DNA from 2 places in the Staphylococcus sp. HMSC068C09 genome. Region 2 is predicted to be linked to the other one. Evidence: riboswitches for the same ligand, from Rfam matches in the RefSeq annotation. Region 2 holds a riboswitch; the other holds the start of a gene.

Region 1 (8,812 bases), on a different contig from region 2:
GAAATCCTTCCGCCAGACATGATTATTCATCGTATTACTGGAGATGGACCGATTGATTTAATGGTAGGACCAATGTGGAGTGTTAACAAGTGGGAAGTTCTCAATGAAATAGATGATGAATTAGCACGTCGTGAATCTTATCAAGGTAAGTTTTACACATCTAATACTAAGGTGAATTCATGAAATTAGAACGCATTCTTCCTTTTGCTAAAACACTTATTAAGCAACATATTCAAGAAGATAGTATTGTTATTGATGCTACCTGTGGTAACGGCCATGATACCCTATTTTTAGCTAAACAGGTTCCAAATGGCAAAGTGTTTGGTTTCGATATACAAAAAGAAGCTATTGAACATACAAAAGAAAAAATAGCACCTTTTAAACATGTTACATTGATACATGATGGACATGAAAATATCTTAAATGATATACCAAGTGATATCATCGGAAACGTGGATGCAGCTATTTTCAATTTGGGATATCTGCCTAAAGGTGATAAATCCATTGTTACTAAACCTGAAACCACTATTCAAGCTATTGAAAGTATTTTTAAACTATTAAGTACAGAAGGTATTATTGTACTAGTGATTTATCATGGACATGAGGAAGGACAAATCGAAAGAGATGAATTATTAAAATATCTCGAAAACTTTGATCAAAGTAAAGCACACATATTAAAATATCAATTTATCAATCAAGTTAATCATGCACCTTTTATATGTGCGATTGAAAAACGTTAAATTTTAAAACCCATAAATTAAAACATCAAATCGTAGTTTTAATTTATGGGTTTTTTTATATTAAACGCTCATCAATGAATTCAAACTATTTTCTAAAGATTCATATTTTCTTTTAATAATAGTAGTAATAAAATCTAATAATTCATTTCTATATTTATTTTTTTCTTCATTAAAATGGATAATAACCGTACGTTCGTCGTCAATTGGACGCTCTTTGTAAACCCAATCAGATTGAACTAAATTATTATACGTTCTTGTTCGTTTATATGACTTGATATTAACGTATTGATCCATCTCTTTTAATGTCATAGGCCCCTTTTCCCATAACGTTAATAAAATAAGTACTTCTTCTTTATTTAAATGATACTTCTCATAAATAATTCTAAATATAGAATCTATATCCTTCAATAATTTCTCTAATTTCAATACCATAGATACCGTTTCTTTTTTTTGTAATTTCATCATTCATTCCCCTTGATCTCTCATATTATGTATAATAACTATAATTCAATTTATTATTAAGTTTATACGATTTGGTATTTTTTAATAATATATCAACTATATTTTTTAAATCAATATTTATATTATAATTCTAATACTAAATTCATACAATTTATAAAAAGTAATTGATAGTTATAATTCTACTTATATTGTAATTTTAGCTCATTTATAATATTATAACCATAATTTTGATATAGAATAGGCTCGTAGATATCTGTCTTCTACGAGCTATTCTTTATAGATTTTTAAAGATTATCTTATACTTCCTCAATATCTTCTTCTTGTACAATAAATCCCATTGTATTTACGCTATTATTCAAGAAAGTTAATATATATCTCATGACTTGATCTCGTTCAGGTTCATTGTGAATCTCATGATAAAACCCTTTCCACGCTTTAAAATAAAATTCATCTGCAAGAAATTGTTGTTTTAAAATATCTATTGAAGATGTTTCTAAAATTTTATCTTCGGTACCATACATTAATAAAGTGGGTAACGGTTTGATATCTTTAATATGTTGTGATGTGTCTTTCATCGTTTCATTAATAATGTTAAACCATTTGTAAGATACTTTCTTTAACATCAATCCGTCATGATTTGTCTCATTAATCACTTCTGAATTACGAGTTAAATCTTCATAATCTATTCCTAATTTAAATTGTGTACCTTTTGAGCTCTTTCCAATATTAGATATAAACATATTTTTTCGTGTTTTATAATTTTTCTTAAATTCAAGCATTGGAGAGAGTAGTAATATGCCCTCAATAGGTAGTTCAGTCTTTTCAAGTAAATTGAGAATAATTAAACCACCTAATCCAACACCCATAACAAATGTTGGTAATTTATATTCGTTTGCAATTTTTATCCATTCAACTAACTGTTCATGGTAAATTTCAAAACGTTGTAGTTGACCTCTGTTAGCTCGTGAAGTTTGACCTTGTCCAGGTAAATCACCCATAATTACGTGATAACCATTACGTCTCAACATCGTAATCACATACGCATATCTACCAGTATGTTCTAACATATTATGTACTATGATGATTACGCCTTTAGCGTCATGTTCTGTTTCCCACTTCCACATATTTTTGAATCCTCTCTAATTGAATGTTTATCAAATGTATTATATCAAATTATACCTTTAATTGTTGTTAAACAGTATATAGATTCTCTTAATTTATGACTAATGAATTTAAACGTATTTTACCTCCTAAATGTAAACGCTTTCTTAAACGATGTATTCATGCTAAACTTGTTATAGAGATAGATACGAGTGGGATGGAGGAATAGATATGTCTTTATTCAGAGATTTTTTCATAACATTATCAAATATTACATATTTAAATGAAATGGCTAAAAAAATCGGACCTACCATGGGGGCTAATAGAGTTGTTGCGGGTAATACTATAGAACAACTCATTGATACAATTGAACGTTTAAACGCTAAACATATTGATGTTACTGTAGATAATCTTGGAGAATTTGTTAATACTAAAGCAGCAGCGACTCAAGCTAAAAATGAAATTCTTGAGATAATGGAAGCTATTAATAAATATCAAGTGAGTGCACATATGTCGGTGAAAGTGAGTTCATTAGGCGGTGAATTTGATACTGAGTTAGCCTATCAAAATTTAAGAGACATTTTATTAAAGGCTAATACCTATGATAATATGCATATTAATATTGATATGGAAAAATATAATAGCTTATCACAAACATTACAGATTTTAGACAGGTTAAAAGGAGAATTTAGAAATGTCGGTACAGTTATTCAAGGATACCTTTATGATGCAGAGAAATTAATTGATAAGTACCCAGAATTACGATTAAGACTGGTCAAAGGCGCTTATAAAGAAAATGATACGATTGCTTATCAAAGTAAAAAAGATATAGATAAAAATTATATAAATATTATTGAAAAACGTTTACTTAATGCCAAAAACTTTACGTCAATTGCAACACATGATGATAAAATCATTAACCATGTTAAACAATTTGTCAAAGATCATCATATTGAAAAAAGCACTTTTGAATTTCAAATGTTGTATGGTTTTCGTAATGAATTAGCAGAAGAGATTGCTAGACAAGGATATCACTTTACCGTTTATGTTCCATATGGCAATGACTGGTTTGCTTATTTCATGCGTCGCCTGGCTGAGAGACCTCAAAATCTTTCCCTTGCCTATCAAGAATTTATTTCAACAGAAGCACTAAAAAAAATTGGCTTAGTTAGTGGACTAGCTTTAGGAACACTTACATTAGTATCTAGTATTGTGAAATTACTAAAACGTTGAAATACAGAGCGTCTCGATAATCCTTAAAATTATCGAGACGCTCTACATTAATTAAAACTGTTTAAGTAAGTTTGCCATTTCAATTGCACTTACTGCCGCTTCTGCACCTTTATTACCTGCTTTCGTACCCGCTCTTTCAACTGCTTGTTCAATACTTTCAGTTGTTAAAACACCGAAAATAACTGGTGTATTCGTAACATCATTTGCTTTTGATACGCCTTTAGCAACTTCATTACAAACATAGTCATAATGAGATGTTGCACCTCTAATGACACAGCCTAAAGTAATCACTGCATCATAATCATTTTTTTGCGCTAATTTTTTAGCAACAAGTGGAATTTCAAATGCACCTGGTACATACGCAACATCAATGTTATCTTCATCTACACCATGTCTTACTAATGTATCTTTCGCTCCATCTAATAAACGATTGGTAATAAAATCATTAAATCTACTCACTACTATTGCAACTTTTAAATTTGTACCGACTAATTTACCTTCAAAATTCATTCTAAATTCCTCCTAAATAAGATGTCCCATTTTCAATTTTTTTGTTTCCATATAATGATGATTATGTTCCGTTTCTGGCACAATAATTTCTGTACGATCTGCAACTTTTATACCATAATCTTCCAAGCCTTCAAATTTCTTAGGATTATTACTTAATAAATTAACTTGTTGAACATTAAAATATTTAAGAATTTGAGCAGCTATATGATAATCTCTTAAGTCTTCATCAAAACCTAATGCTAAGTTTGCAGTAACCGTATCATGTCCTTGCTCAATTAATTCATAAGCTTTTAGTTTATTCATTAAACCAATGCCTCTACCCTCTTGTGGTAAATAAATAATTAATCCACCATGATCATTTATATATTTCATTGATGCTTCTAATTGAGCGCCACAATCACATCGTTGACTGTGGAAAATATCACCTGTTAAACAAGCAGAATGTAGTCTTACATTTTCAGTTGTACGTGGTTCTCCTTTGCCAAGTACAACAATATCTTCATGTGTATATTGAGATTGAAAACCATACATTTTAAAATCACCAATATCCGTTGGCATTTTTACAGTTGCTTTAAGTTCAATACCTTCGCTTTCTTGTTTGCGACGATAATTAATTAAACTTTCAATTGTAATCATTTTTAATTGATGACGCTCTTTAAATTGTTGTAATTCATTACCTTTTGCCATCGTACCATCGTCATTCATTATCTCACATATAACTCCAGCAGGTGCAGCACCAGTTAATTTAGCTAAATCTACAGCAGCCTCCGTATGTCCTGGTCTAACTAATACACCTTTTTCTTTAGACACTAAAGGAAATAAATGTCCTGGTTTATGGAAACTTTCTGGTTTAGAATCAGGATTAATTAACGCTTTCGCTGTTGCTGTACGATCAAATGCACTAATTCCTGTAGTAGTAGAGATATGATCGATACTTACAGTGAAATTTGTACCGTATTCATCTGTATTACCATCAACCATAGTTTTAAGATTTAGACGTTCAGCAATCTGTGAACTTATAGGAGCACAAATTAATCCACGCGCTTCTTTGGCCATATAATTAATGGTATCATCTTTCATCCATTGAGTGACTGCAATTAAGTCACCTTCATTTTCACGATCTTCATCATCTACTACAATAATACTATCGCCATTTCTTAATGCTTCTAACGCTTCTTCAATGCTATCGAATTTCATTTAAGCCCCTCCTAAAAACCATATGCTTTTAATTTATCAACTGATAAATCAGATTTATTTTTACCAACTATACTTTCAACATATTTAAATAATACATCTGTTTCAAGATGAACTTCATCGCCCATTTTTTTATTAGAAAGAATCGTTGAACGTCTTGTTTCAGGAATAAGATGGATATCAAAACTATGTTGATGCAAGTCAAAAATTGTTAAACTTACGCCATCAACAGTAATAGAACCTTGCTTAACCATTTGTTTGATGACCGAGTCCGATGCCTTAATAGATACAATGCGTGAATTAGGCGTTTCTCTGATATTTATAATTGTTCCTTTTGCATCTACATGACCTAATACAAAATGTCCTCCGAAACGTCCACTACCTGACATTGCACGTTCAAGATTGACTTCATCATTTTCTTTAATATTAGCTAAATAGGTTTTATTTTCAGTACCTTTAATCACTTGGACAGAAAATTGATTTTGTTTAAAATCAATGACTGTTAAACACGCACCATTTACGCTTATAGAATCACCAATATGCATATCTTCTATAATTTTTTGACATGAAATATCTAATGTCCTTACGGATTGTTGAGTGCGAATACGCTTTACAGTACCTATTTCTTCAACGATACCTGTAAACATTTATCTTCACTTCTTTCGCAATGTCATTTTAATATTTTGTTGAATAGACTCGGTAGAAATCACTTCAAATTGTGGCGCATTAGCTAAATCAATGACATTATCAGTTTGATAAAATTGATTTTTTCCAATACCGCCTATTATTTTCGGGGCATAATAAATAATAAGATGGTCTAAATAATTAGATTGGAGAAATTCTGAAGTTATATGAGGCCCAGCTTCTACTAATAATCTGCCAACACCTCTTTGATATATATCAGATAAAATAGATTTTAAATTACATGTTTCTAAATATATTATTTTTATATGATGACTTGGACTTTTTAGTTCATGATTTTCAGTATAAATCCAAATTTCACTTAATTGATCGTGAAATATCTGTTTTGAATAATCAATTTGACCTCGCTTAGATAGTATGATTCTTATTGGATGTTTACCATCTTGAATACGTGTTGTATATTGTGGATTATCCGCTTCAAGCGTTCCATTACCAGTTAATACGGCATCATGAGTATGTCTTAAACGATATACATCTTGTTTTACAGCTTTATTCGTAATCCATTGACTTTGTCCACTATCAGTCGCTTGTTTCCCATCTAACGAAGTCGAGACTTTTACTGTAATTTCAGGGATTTTATGTTGTTTTGCTTTGAAGAAATCTTCATACAAAGCAAAAGCTTCTTCTGAATATTGATATTCAACTTCAATACCTGCCTTTTCAAGAATGATATCTCCCTCAGAAGATAACGTCGTATCTTTTACAGCATAAATCACTTTACTAAGCCCATGTTCAATAATTTTATTCACACAAGGTGGTGTTGACCCATAATGTGTACAGGGTTCAAGAGAAATATAAATGGTGCCGCCTTTTGCTTTATCTTGTGCCATATCTAAAGCCTGAACTTCCGCATGTTTCTCTCCTTGCTTTAAATGTGCACCTAGTCCCACAATACGCCCATCCTTCACAACAACTGAGCCAACAGGAGGATTAACTCCAGTTTGTCCCTTCACCATTTGTGCTAATTGAATTGCATATTTCATAAATTCACTCAATTTATCACCTCTAAAAAAACCCCATACCTGTTTCACAGGCATAGGGCATGTATATACTTAAATAAGCGTACTACAATTTTTATATTGTGCATGCTTATACATCATTCAGTAATGATGTGATTGATTCTTTCTCCCATCCAGACTTTTACTGTCGGCTCTAGAGTCTCACTAGATCAGCCACTTAATAAATTAAGATTAAGTGGGTCGCAGGCTTAATTACTGCCGGTTGGGAATTACACCCTGCCCCGAAAGAATACGTATGAAATTGTGATTAAATTTGAGTCATCGTAGTTTAGTACTACATATATCATCTTACATTTATTTTTGGAAAATTACAAATAAAGAATTTCAATTTGATTTTTAAATTTAACTCTTAAAGAGATATTTATTCATTATTGTGTAAAGCATTATACTGTATAATCAAATTCTTTTCGAATTTCATATAAATAATCCACTGCACTTACCGCTTGATTAACAATCATTTTTACTCCATTCCGCAATTTATTTACTCCATTAGTGATTTGTCCAATAGCAATCATATTATTTAAAGTACCATATCTTGGACTAATCACCTGATTTGTTTCTGGGATAATTTGTATTCCACCCATAGGATGGGCTTGAACAATTTGTCGATTTTGAAGATTTAAGATAAATTGATCATCTTCATCTAAATCTTTTAAATGTGTTTTAGAACCTGTTGCATTAATAATAATATGATGTGGATACCATTGTTCATCATTTTTAAATTTTAAATTAAATAGTCCATTTTTATGTACCACATTTTCTAAATCCTTTCTAATCACTAATGAACCATCTTTTATTAATTGCTTGATGAGTTTTGCAGTTCTTGGAGGCATAGGGTTTGAGTTAAGTTGAATAATTTTAGTGAAACGTTTATCGAATTCAATTTGATCTTGACGACTAAAACTATTCCAAATCCAATTTAAATTTTCTTTGACATTCTCTATTAATGTTTGGAATATACCTATCTCATCTGGATGTTCTAAATCATAATTTAAATCTTTAATCGTATCTCCTGTTCGGCGGTGAACCAATTTCTGTAAATCAATACCATTTAAATCACACTCTTCTTTAAATAAATCGAATGCTTTCTCTAATGGCACATTTCCAAAGTACTTATCTTTAATATCATTAAATTTAGATTTTGTTAAACATTGAAACTCAATTTTTTTCATGTTTCCTCTTACGCTAGGCAATTGAGCAGAACGACTCGTCATTGTGATAGGTAGTTTAGGATGATGAAACGCTACATAACGCACTACATCTAAACTAGCTAATCCTGTTCCAATAATAGCAATATCATCAGATTCTTGTACATCATCTAAAGTATTATATGTAGGGTAAGGAGTTTGAATATAACCTTTTATACCTTTTAAATGATAAGGATCGTGATATGATAAAGTACCTATAGTTAAAAATATGTAATCATATACTTGACAATGCTTCATATCTTTAGACGTACAGACATAATATTTCAATGTGGTTTCATCTATATTTGAATTAATGAAGACTTCTTGTACTGGTTGTTTAATGACTGTAAGGTTATCATATAATGTCTCATAATTTGATAAGTATGATTTCATATAATGGCCAAAAACAAATCTTGGTAAATACTTTGGATTTTTAAACGTAAAATCAGATTGTGTTTGATACCATTTCCAAAACTCTTCATCATCATCTAAATTTAAACTCATCTTTTTAGTGGGTAAGTTAATTAATAATTGACTACTATCATTTTGAAAAGGAACACCCTGTCCCATATTAAATTCATTATCGTAGACATCGACTTTTAATTGCTTAAAGTCTTTATGTTTAACGAGTTGTCTAAGTACACTTACACCTGCTGTACCCATG
Region 2 (8,812 bases):
TTGGTTCAGATGGGCTATATAATTTTATTTCAGCAATTAGAGTTGCAACTTCATTAGAAGCTTCTGATAAAGGCGTGATGGTCGTATTTAATGACGAAATACATACTGCGAGAAATGTTACTAAAACACATACTTCGAATATCAATACCTTTCAGAGTCCTAATCAAGGCCCTTTAGGTATCTTAACTAAAGATCGTGTTCAATTCTATAATCGTCCATATCGACAAACAGTATTTCCAAGAATAGATGAGAGTTTAAATGTGCCATTAATTAAAGCGTATATGGGGATGACTAAGGATGTTTTAGAATTTTATGCTCAACAAAATGTTCAAGGTATAATTATTGAAGCGTTAGGCCAAGGTAACTTACCCCCAAGTTGTTTAAAAGGTATTGAATCGTGTGTCAAAAAAGATATTCCTATCGTACTTGTGTCTCGCTCATTTAATGGCATTGTAAGTCCAGTATATGATTATGAAGGTGGAGGTTTTCGATTAGCTGAAGAGGGACTTATTTTTTCTAACGGATTAAATGGCCCTAAAGCAAGATTAAAACTTTTAATTGGTTTAAGTAATCATATGAATCACAAGGAATTGAAAGAATACTTTGAAACTTAAAAAAGAGAGAAACAATGATGATGCACTCATTGTTTCTCTCTTTTAATTAAAATAAATGAAATTTAACTTTCTAGTGGAGTTTGTTTTTTTCTTAAAATACTTTGAGCGATAATGCCACCATGGTATTTACCGTTTTCAATGAAAATTGAATTATTATCATTACCAGCTGCTATAACACCAGCAATATAACAGTTTTCCACATTTGTTTCATACGTTTCTTTGTTATAAATTGGAGCTGTTCCAAATTCATTAGTATGAATATCTATACCAATAGATTGTAAAAACTCATAGTCTGGATGATAACCAATCATTGCAAAAACAAAGTCATTTGGTATTGTTACTGTTTCACCATTTTTTTCATAAGTTACTGAATGTTGAGTGATTTCAGTAACATTTGCATCAAATTCCATATCGATTTTTTCATGGTTAACTAAAGATTCAAAATTTGGTAAAATCCAAGGTTTAATTGCTGCTGAATATCGATCTCCACGATATAATACAGTCACATTTGCCCCAGCCTTTTCCAATTCCAAAGCTGCATCTACTGCAGAATTCTTACCTCCAATAACCACAACATCTTGATTGAAGTATGGATGTGCTTCTTTAAAGTAATGTTTAACCTTAGATAAATCCGCACCTTTAACATCTAAAGTATTATGTTGACCGTAATAACCAGTCGCAACTGTTAAAAATTTACATTCATACACGTCTTTAGTTGTTGTAATTGTAAATTTATTTCCAATTTTTTTAACTGTTAATACTTCCTCAAAAGGATGTACATTCAACTGATGAAATTTTACTACTTCTCTATAATAGACAAGTGCTTGGTTACGACGAGGTTTACTTTCCTCTACAATAAATGGCACATCGCCAATACTTAATTTATCGCTAGAAGAGAAAAAAGTTTGATGCGTAGGATAATGATAAATGGCATCTACAATATTACCTTTTTCAATTACTAGTGTTTCTATGCCTTTTTTCTTTTGCTCAATGGCTGCACTTAAACCACATGGGCCTCCACCAATAATAATACTTTCAATTGTTTGCATGTTTAATGGCCTCCTTTAATCACTAACATATTATATCAGTTTACTGATATATTTCTAAATAAAAATATTTACATTATTATTTACTTATCTTCAAATGAACATAAAAAAGATACACCATTTTAGGTGTATCTTTTTTAATACATTCAGATATTATTGAGGAATAACTAATTTTTGACCATTTACAATATTATTACTAGTTAAGCCATTAGCTCGTTTTAATTTATTTACATTTTCAACTGTACCTTCACCATAGTATTGAATTGCAATACGATATAAATTATCATTACCAGATACTACGTGAGTTTGTTGGCCAACACTATTACTTGATTGTGTGTTATTTTGAGTTGATTGAGAATTTGAGTTATTATCTGAACTTGATGAATTATTATATACATTTGATTTATTGTTATCATTTTCAGATGTTGCATTTTCAGTAGAATTTTTATCATTATTATCATTTGATGTACTGTTTTCTGTTGTAGCTACTTCATTTGACTCATCACTATCTTTTTTAGTGCTATTATCTGATTCACTTGATTTATCTTCTTTTGTTGCTGCTGTTTCATTTGATTGGTCTTTTTCATTTGTAGCATTGTCTTTGTCTTTATCTTTATCTTTGTTCTCAGTTTGTTCTGTTTTATTATCTGCAGTGTTATTATTCTTATCTTTATGGTCATTGTTAAGATACATGCCAATAAAAATAGCTAGAGCAGCTAAAATAAGTAATAAAGCTATGAGTGGAAGTAAAATTCCCATTAAACCACGTTTTTTCTTACCGTTATGTGCTTGGAAACCATCATTATCTTCGTATTCACGATGTTTATCATCATCATGATGATTTAGATTGTTATGTTCATTATGATGTTTATGTTTAGAAGCAGCAGCACCAGCAGCACCTGCTCCAGCTGCGCCAGCACCGACTGCAGCAGCTTTTTTGCCTTTATTTCCTTTTTTTCTGTGATGTTTATTATCTAGTTCATTATTATCTTCGTTGTCATGTTGAACACTTCTATTTTCATTATCTCTATAATTTTCCTCATCATGACGATTATTTTTACGTTTTTTATTACGTGATGCTTTTGCTCCAACAGCTCCAGTAGCAGCAGCTCCTCCAGCAATGGTTGCATCTTTTCCGATTTTGGAATGATGATCTTCATGTCTATCATTATCTTGATCAAAATCACGATGACGACGATGATCACTATTCATTCTATCATCACTATTATCATCATTTTCATAACTATCGTCCTCAAAACGATGATTAGAATTATTACGACGATCATCATCATTATGACGATCATTTAAATTAGAATGACGGTTGCGTTCATCATAATGCTCATCTATATTGGAACGTTGATTATTCTCATCATTCTCGTGATTATGATGAGAGTTACTTTCGTTATGTACTTTGTCAAATGTTTCCTCATCATAACGGTCATCTAATGAACCTTCTTCATAATCATTAACCTGATCGTTAAATTTTTTGTTACGACTAGAAGATTGGTTTCTTCTTCTTTGTCGTCTTTGTGCATTTCTTGGTGGAAACTGTTGATCAGTTTCATTGTTAAAATTGTCTATTTCATCGTTAGTTTCATTATTTACACGATCGAATTGATCGTTTGAATCTATCGATTGTCGATTTTTTTCAAAATCATCCTTAAAATTATCTCTAGACATAGTCAACATCCTTTCTTTTTCTTATTTTAATTGTCACATTATTTATACCCAAGTAATGCATAAATATGTATCATTTTTTAAATTTCTTATAAATCATTTTGTAATTTAATTATATCCTGTATAAAATATTTTAGTAAAGTAAAGTCACTAAACTCTAAATAAGTTTTTAATTTTTTCATTGAAAGTAAATTGTCTTTTAACTTTTTTTCTGTTGTAACACTCAATTTTACTTAAATCTGAATCATTGTCACAACATTCATTAGATTGATTAGGAGATTCTCCAAAAAATTCCAGTAAAAATTTTCTTCTACATTGATCTATACGAGTATAACCTATGATTCTTTGATAACCAGCTTGTTTACGTATATATGAGGTTTTAAAAATGTGTTTCAATTCTTTAAATGTATAATTTTGGTGTAATACTGTTAAAATTTCTTCTTTATTAGGTGGAAGGAATGCGCCTAACTCAAAAGTTTCGACATCTTCTGATACGATAGCATCATTAAAGAGTAACGTCTCTAGAATATAAGCATCGTCTGGTTGATATAGACTAATCGCTTGACTTTGTTTTCCATCTCTCCCAGCTCGTCCAATTTCTTGTAAATAATTTGAAGGACTAGATGATAAATGAAAATGAATAACAGTCCGAATGTCTTTTTTATTAACCCCCATTCCAAAAGCACTAGTAGCTACAATAACTGGAATAAAATTATTAATAAATTGATTTTGAACAGTTTGACGTTCTTGATAAGTTAAATCCCCATGATAAATACCAGTTAAATATCCATGTTGATAAATGAGTTTTGCGAGTTGTAAGCATATTTTCTTAGATGATACATAAATAATTGTGGGACCTGAAGATTCAATAAATTTCAATAACCATTCTATTTTTTCGTCGTCATCCTTGAAATTAAAATGTGATAACGAAATATTTTTACGATTCATAGTAGTTTGTATAGTGTTTAATTTAACTTTTAAAATATGTTCTAAATCACTTGTTAAATGTGGCGGTGCAGTAGCAGTTAATGCTAAAATAGTCGCTAATTTAAAATGATGAGTGATTTGACCAATAAGTGCGTAATGCGGTCTAAAATCATATCCCCATTCTGATAAGCAATGTGCTTCATCTAATACTACTAAACCAAATGGAATGTTTTTAATTAAATTGAAATGATGAGATTGAAGAATAAATTCAGGACTTAGAAATATAAAACGACTTTGATTTAATACATTGATATTTTCTTTTTTTTCTTGTTCATCCATACCTGAATGAATACACACAACCCTTCGTTCACCTTGAGATTTAAGTTGCATCACTTGGTCATCCATTAAAGAAATTAGCGGTGAAATAATAAGAGTAGGTTTTTGTTGCATATAAGTTGGAAATTGATAACACAGACTTTTCCCACTACCTGTTGGCAAAACACCAAGTGTATGATTGCCTTGTAATACACTTTCTATGACCTCTTTCTGACCTGGGTGAAAACTTTCATGTCCAAACCATTGTTTAAGATTGTTCTCTAACATTCATTTCACCTCTTTCTATCCCAACAATCATGAGTTTAATTTCAAAGTATGATAAATGATCAAACTCTTGTTTATATCGTTTTAATCTTTCTCCTTTATGCTCTGTATAGTATTGAGTAAATTGAAAAATATCTTTTTTCTCCACATAATTTTCGTAATTTTTCTCATAACCTTTAATAAATAATTCTAAAATATGATCTTCTATTGTATTAAGTTTAACATTCTGTGCAATTGCGATTTCATTTAAACTCAAACCTTGATGAAGATATTGTTGAGTAATAGATGTTTTATTTAATAATGATGAAAGAATAATACATTCAGACAATATAGGATAACGTTGTTTATTTTCAATTTCACTTCCTAAGGTGACTAAATTATTCAATTCTAATGTATATAATTTTGAAATAGAAATATTCTCAATCAAACTTACCTGTTGTCTTGTATACATAGGCTCATCATAACCATGCAAATAATAATGAAGGTAACACTTATTATTATTATTTAAACTGATTGCTTGAAATAAATCAGTCACTTCATTTTCAAAGTCTTTTATTAAATCATTTTCAATAATAGTTCCATAAACCTTTTTAACTTTATTTTGAATAATAACCTGTTGGTTCATTGGTACGAATTTAAGTTGATGATGGAGATATTGAGATATCGTCTGAATTAATAATTGAATACATTTAAAAGTATTATTAAGACTATCATAAGTGAATCGAGGATGCACCTTGATATTTAATTCTTTTATATCATTTTTATTTAAAAGTCGTTCAAATGTCTGATATTTTAATTTAGGTAAACTATGATATAATGATAAAAGTTGTTGAGAGCTCGCATCAAAAAACGTTTGATGTGACTTTTTTCCACTTAAAATATTATATATACTTTTATTAGTTTTATAATTGAATGAGTGATGTTTAACATAACTAATCATTTCTTGCATGAGTGAACTCCTCTTTTATAGAACTTTTATATCTAGAATATAATAAAATTATTTATTATGACTAGTGTAGCATTTTTATCAAAGGAGGCGAATAAAATGGCAAAGTACACAATCGTTGATATGGATACATGTATTGCTTGTGGTGCTTGTGGCGCTGCTGCACCAGATATTTACGATTATGATGACGAAGGTATTGCTTTCGTAATCCTTGACGATAATCAAGGTACTGCAGAAGTACCAGAAGAATTATATGAAGATATGGAAGATGCTCTTGAAGGCTGTCCAACTGATTCAATTAAAATTGAAGAAGAGCCTTTTGATGGAGATGCCTTAAAATTTGAATAAATCCGTAAATAAAATTGCATTACCATAATTATAATATAAAACCTCCGATGATTCCTACTAAGAAGTCATCGGAGGTTTTGATTTTATTTCAATACTTTTTTTAAACGGCGATATAGCAAGATAAAAATAATCGATATTACACATCCTTTAATAATATTAAAAGGAATAATACCAGATAAAATAATTACTTTTAAATTAGTAAATACATCACCAAGATTAAATATCATGCCATATAAAGGTAGTAAGACAAAATAATTTAAAATACTTAAAACGATAGTCATTGCAATAGTGCCGGCAACTAATCCTATAATTAGTGAACGACGAGATGAATATTGTTTACGATGACTAACAAAATAAGCTGTTAGTAAAAAACTAGCCCCTGCTAAAAAATTTGCCACAGGCCCAACAGGATCGCCAATATTAAATAAGAAATTTAATATATTTTTAATTAATGCTACAAGAAGACCAGATAAAGGACCAAAAATAAAAGTAGCTAATAAAGTCGGTACATCACTAAAATCTAATGTTAAGTATGGAGGCAAAAATGGTAATGGAAATTTCAAAAATGTTAATATGAATGCAATTGCACTCAACATACTTATGGTAATTAAACGTTTATTTTGTTGCATATTCAGTTTTCTCCTTCCATTCATCTTACTAAGAATTGGAGGATACTTTTACACAACAAAAAACCTCCACCTTCTCCCATCCAGACTATACTGTCGGCTTCAGATTTACACTGAATCAGCCACTTCCATTGAAGCGGGTCGCAGGCTCAAATTACTGCCGGTTGGGAATTACACCCTACCCCGAAGATGAATTATTGAATTTATCATTTAAAATTTATATTACATGAATAACTCCTTCATTGCAATATCTCTGTTTATTTATAAAAATGAGAGATATGGTTCATCAATTTCGTCGACTGATTTTAAATTAATATGAAATGAAATATTAATTTAAAAAAACTATAGATATAAAAACGCTCTTCAAAGTTTTATCTTTAACTTTGAAGAGCATAATCTCAAATAATTTGGATATTTAATCCTATTTTGTCGAAAGTTAATTATTTAGAATCTATAGAAGGTTTAGGTAATTTAATAATAAAGGTTGTGCCTTTATTCACTGTACTTTCTACAGAAATAATTCCGCCATGCTCTTGAATAATCATCTTACTAATAAATAATCCTAAACCAGTTCCTTGTTTACCTCTAGTTCTAGAAGCTTCTACTTTATAAAAACGATCAAATACATGATCAAGATGTTCGGGAGCAATGCCGCTACCTGTGTCTTTTATATTTAAAAATTGGTACTGACTATCTTTATTAGCAGTAATCGTAATTGAATCTCCAGGATGTGTATAGCGTGTTGCATTATCAATTAAGTTTGTGAGTACTTGATCAATTCGATCAGCATCGTAATTCCATAAATCATCTTCATTAATATTTGGTAACAAGTCTATGTTTAGTTCTAAATCTTGTGCTTGTTGACGATATTTAAGTTGTATTTTACGTAATAATGGCATTATAGGCTGTATTTCTTTATTAATGGCTAATCCTTCCGCATCCATTCTTGCAACATTTAAAAGCTCGTTGACAAGGCGATTAAGTCGTTTTGTTTCATCTAATACAATTGATAGTGATTCTTTGATTTCGTTAGGTTCTGTTACAATGCCATCGACTATCGATTCAGTATAACCCTGTAATAACGAAATCGGTGTACGGAGTTCATGGGATACGTTTGCGATAAAATCTTTTTTCATTTGATCAAGATTATGTTCATTTGTCATATCTCTTATGATGATTACAATCCCGCTACGACCATCTTGTTGAATACGATCAATATAGCTCATTATAAACACATAATACTTAGAGTTTATTGTATATTCATTAAACTCTGTACCTTTTGAATGAAATGTGGCATTAATTTGATTTTTAATTTCTGAATAAATAGATTTATCAATTGTCGGTAGTATTTGGTCTGCCATTTTGTTAGATAAAATAATTTCACTTTTATCATTTAAACCCACTACACCTTCAATCATAGAATTAAATAAACGATCACGAATATTTTTTTGAGTAGATAAAGCTTCAATGTGTTCTTGAATTTTATAACTCATATTATTAAACGTATAAGAAAGTTCACCAATTTCATCTTTCGTATTTACTGTTGTTTTTTGAGAGTAATCTCCATTCGATACATTGATTGCCTGTGTACTTAATTTTCTAAGTGGCTTAGTGATACGATTAGATAAAAAGAACGCAAAAATCGTTGAAACAATTAAAAATACAATGGCAGTAATTAAAATAATAATGGTAATTGCATTATTAGTATCTTCAATTGTTTTTAAATCTTGATATATAAATACGCCACTAAACTTAGCATGTTTACGATCTTGAGATTGCATCGGATATCCTAAAAGAATATAAGAATGGGATGCTCCTTTTTCACTTATTGTGACGTTTTGTGTGGCAGATTTCCCTGTATCAAATACTTTATTAAAGTTATCGTTGTTTTGAATTTCTTTTAACATTCTTTTTTTAATCAGATTATATGATTTTTCTGCTGACATATTTTTATTAGACATAATAATAACGCCACCTGTACCATCAATCAATTCCTGACTATGTTGTATGGCAAGTGACTTGTTATCA

Evidence for each region. A riboswitch is a leader RNA that binds a small molecule or an ion and turns the genes downstream of it on or off. The one in region 2 is predicted to bind FMN.
Region 1: another riboswitch for FMN. It lies ahead of ribD (bifunctional diaminohydroxyphosphoribosylaminopyrimidine deaminase/5-amino-6-(5-phosphoribosylamino)uracil reductase RibD); the one in region 2 lies ahead of HMPREF2930_RS03560 (ECF transporter S component).

What each region holds. Positions count from the first base shown of each region.
Region 1 is NZ_KV813720.1:1,352-10,163, reverse strand. It holds gene HMPREF2930_RS00340 (tRNA modification radical SAM protein MnmL/YtqA) at 1-183, shown strand, start outside; gene HMPREF2930_RS00335 (tRNA 5-(aminomethyl)-2-thiouridylate-methyltransferase MnmM) at 180-740, shown strand; gene HMPREF2930_RS00330 (transcriptional regulator, SarA/Rot family) at 801-1,202, opposite strand; gene HMPREF2930_RS00325 (alpha/beta fold hydrolase) at 1,499-2,326, opposite strand; gene HMPREF2930_RS00320 (proline dehydrogenase family protein) at 2,535-3,536, shown strand; gene ribE (6,7-dimethyl-8-ribityllumazine synthase) at 3,588-4,046, opposite strand; gene HMPREF2930_RS00310 (bifunctional 3,4-dihydroxy-2-butanone-4-phosphate synthase/GTP cyclohydrolase II) at 4,059-5,243, opposite strand; gene ribE (riboflavin synthase) at 5,255-5,887, opposite strand; gene ribD (bifunctional diaminohydroxyphosphoribosylaminopyrimidine deaminase/5-amino-6-(5-phosphoribosylamino)uracil reductase RibD) at 5,894-6,937, opposite strand; FMN riboswitch at 7,059-7,194, opposite strand; gene HMPREF2930_RS00295 (FAD/NAD(P)-binding protein) at 7,345-8,812, opposite strand, start outside.
Region 2 is NZ_KV813753.1:224,898-233,709, reverse strand. It holds gene HMPREF2930_RS03590 (asparaginase) at 1-614, shown strand, start outside; gene ypdA (bacillithiol disulfide reductase YpdA) at 677-1,663, opposite strand; gene ebpS (elastin-binding protein EbpS) at 1,814-3,340, opposite strand; gene HMPREF2930_RS03575 (RecQ family ATP-dependent DNA helicase) at 3,488-4,867, opposite strand; gene HMPREF2930_RS03570 (helix-turn-helix domain-containing protein) at 4,848-5,813, opposite strand; gene HMPREF2930_RS03565 (ferredoxin) at 5,910-6,158, shown strand; gene HMPREF2930_RS03560 (ECF transporter S component) at 6,242-6,787, opposite strand; FMN riboswitch at 6,852-6,979, opposite strand; gene HMPREF2930_RS03555 (ATP-binding protein) at 7,225-8,812, opposite strand, start outside.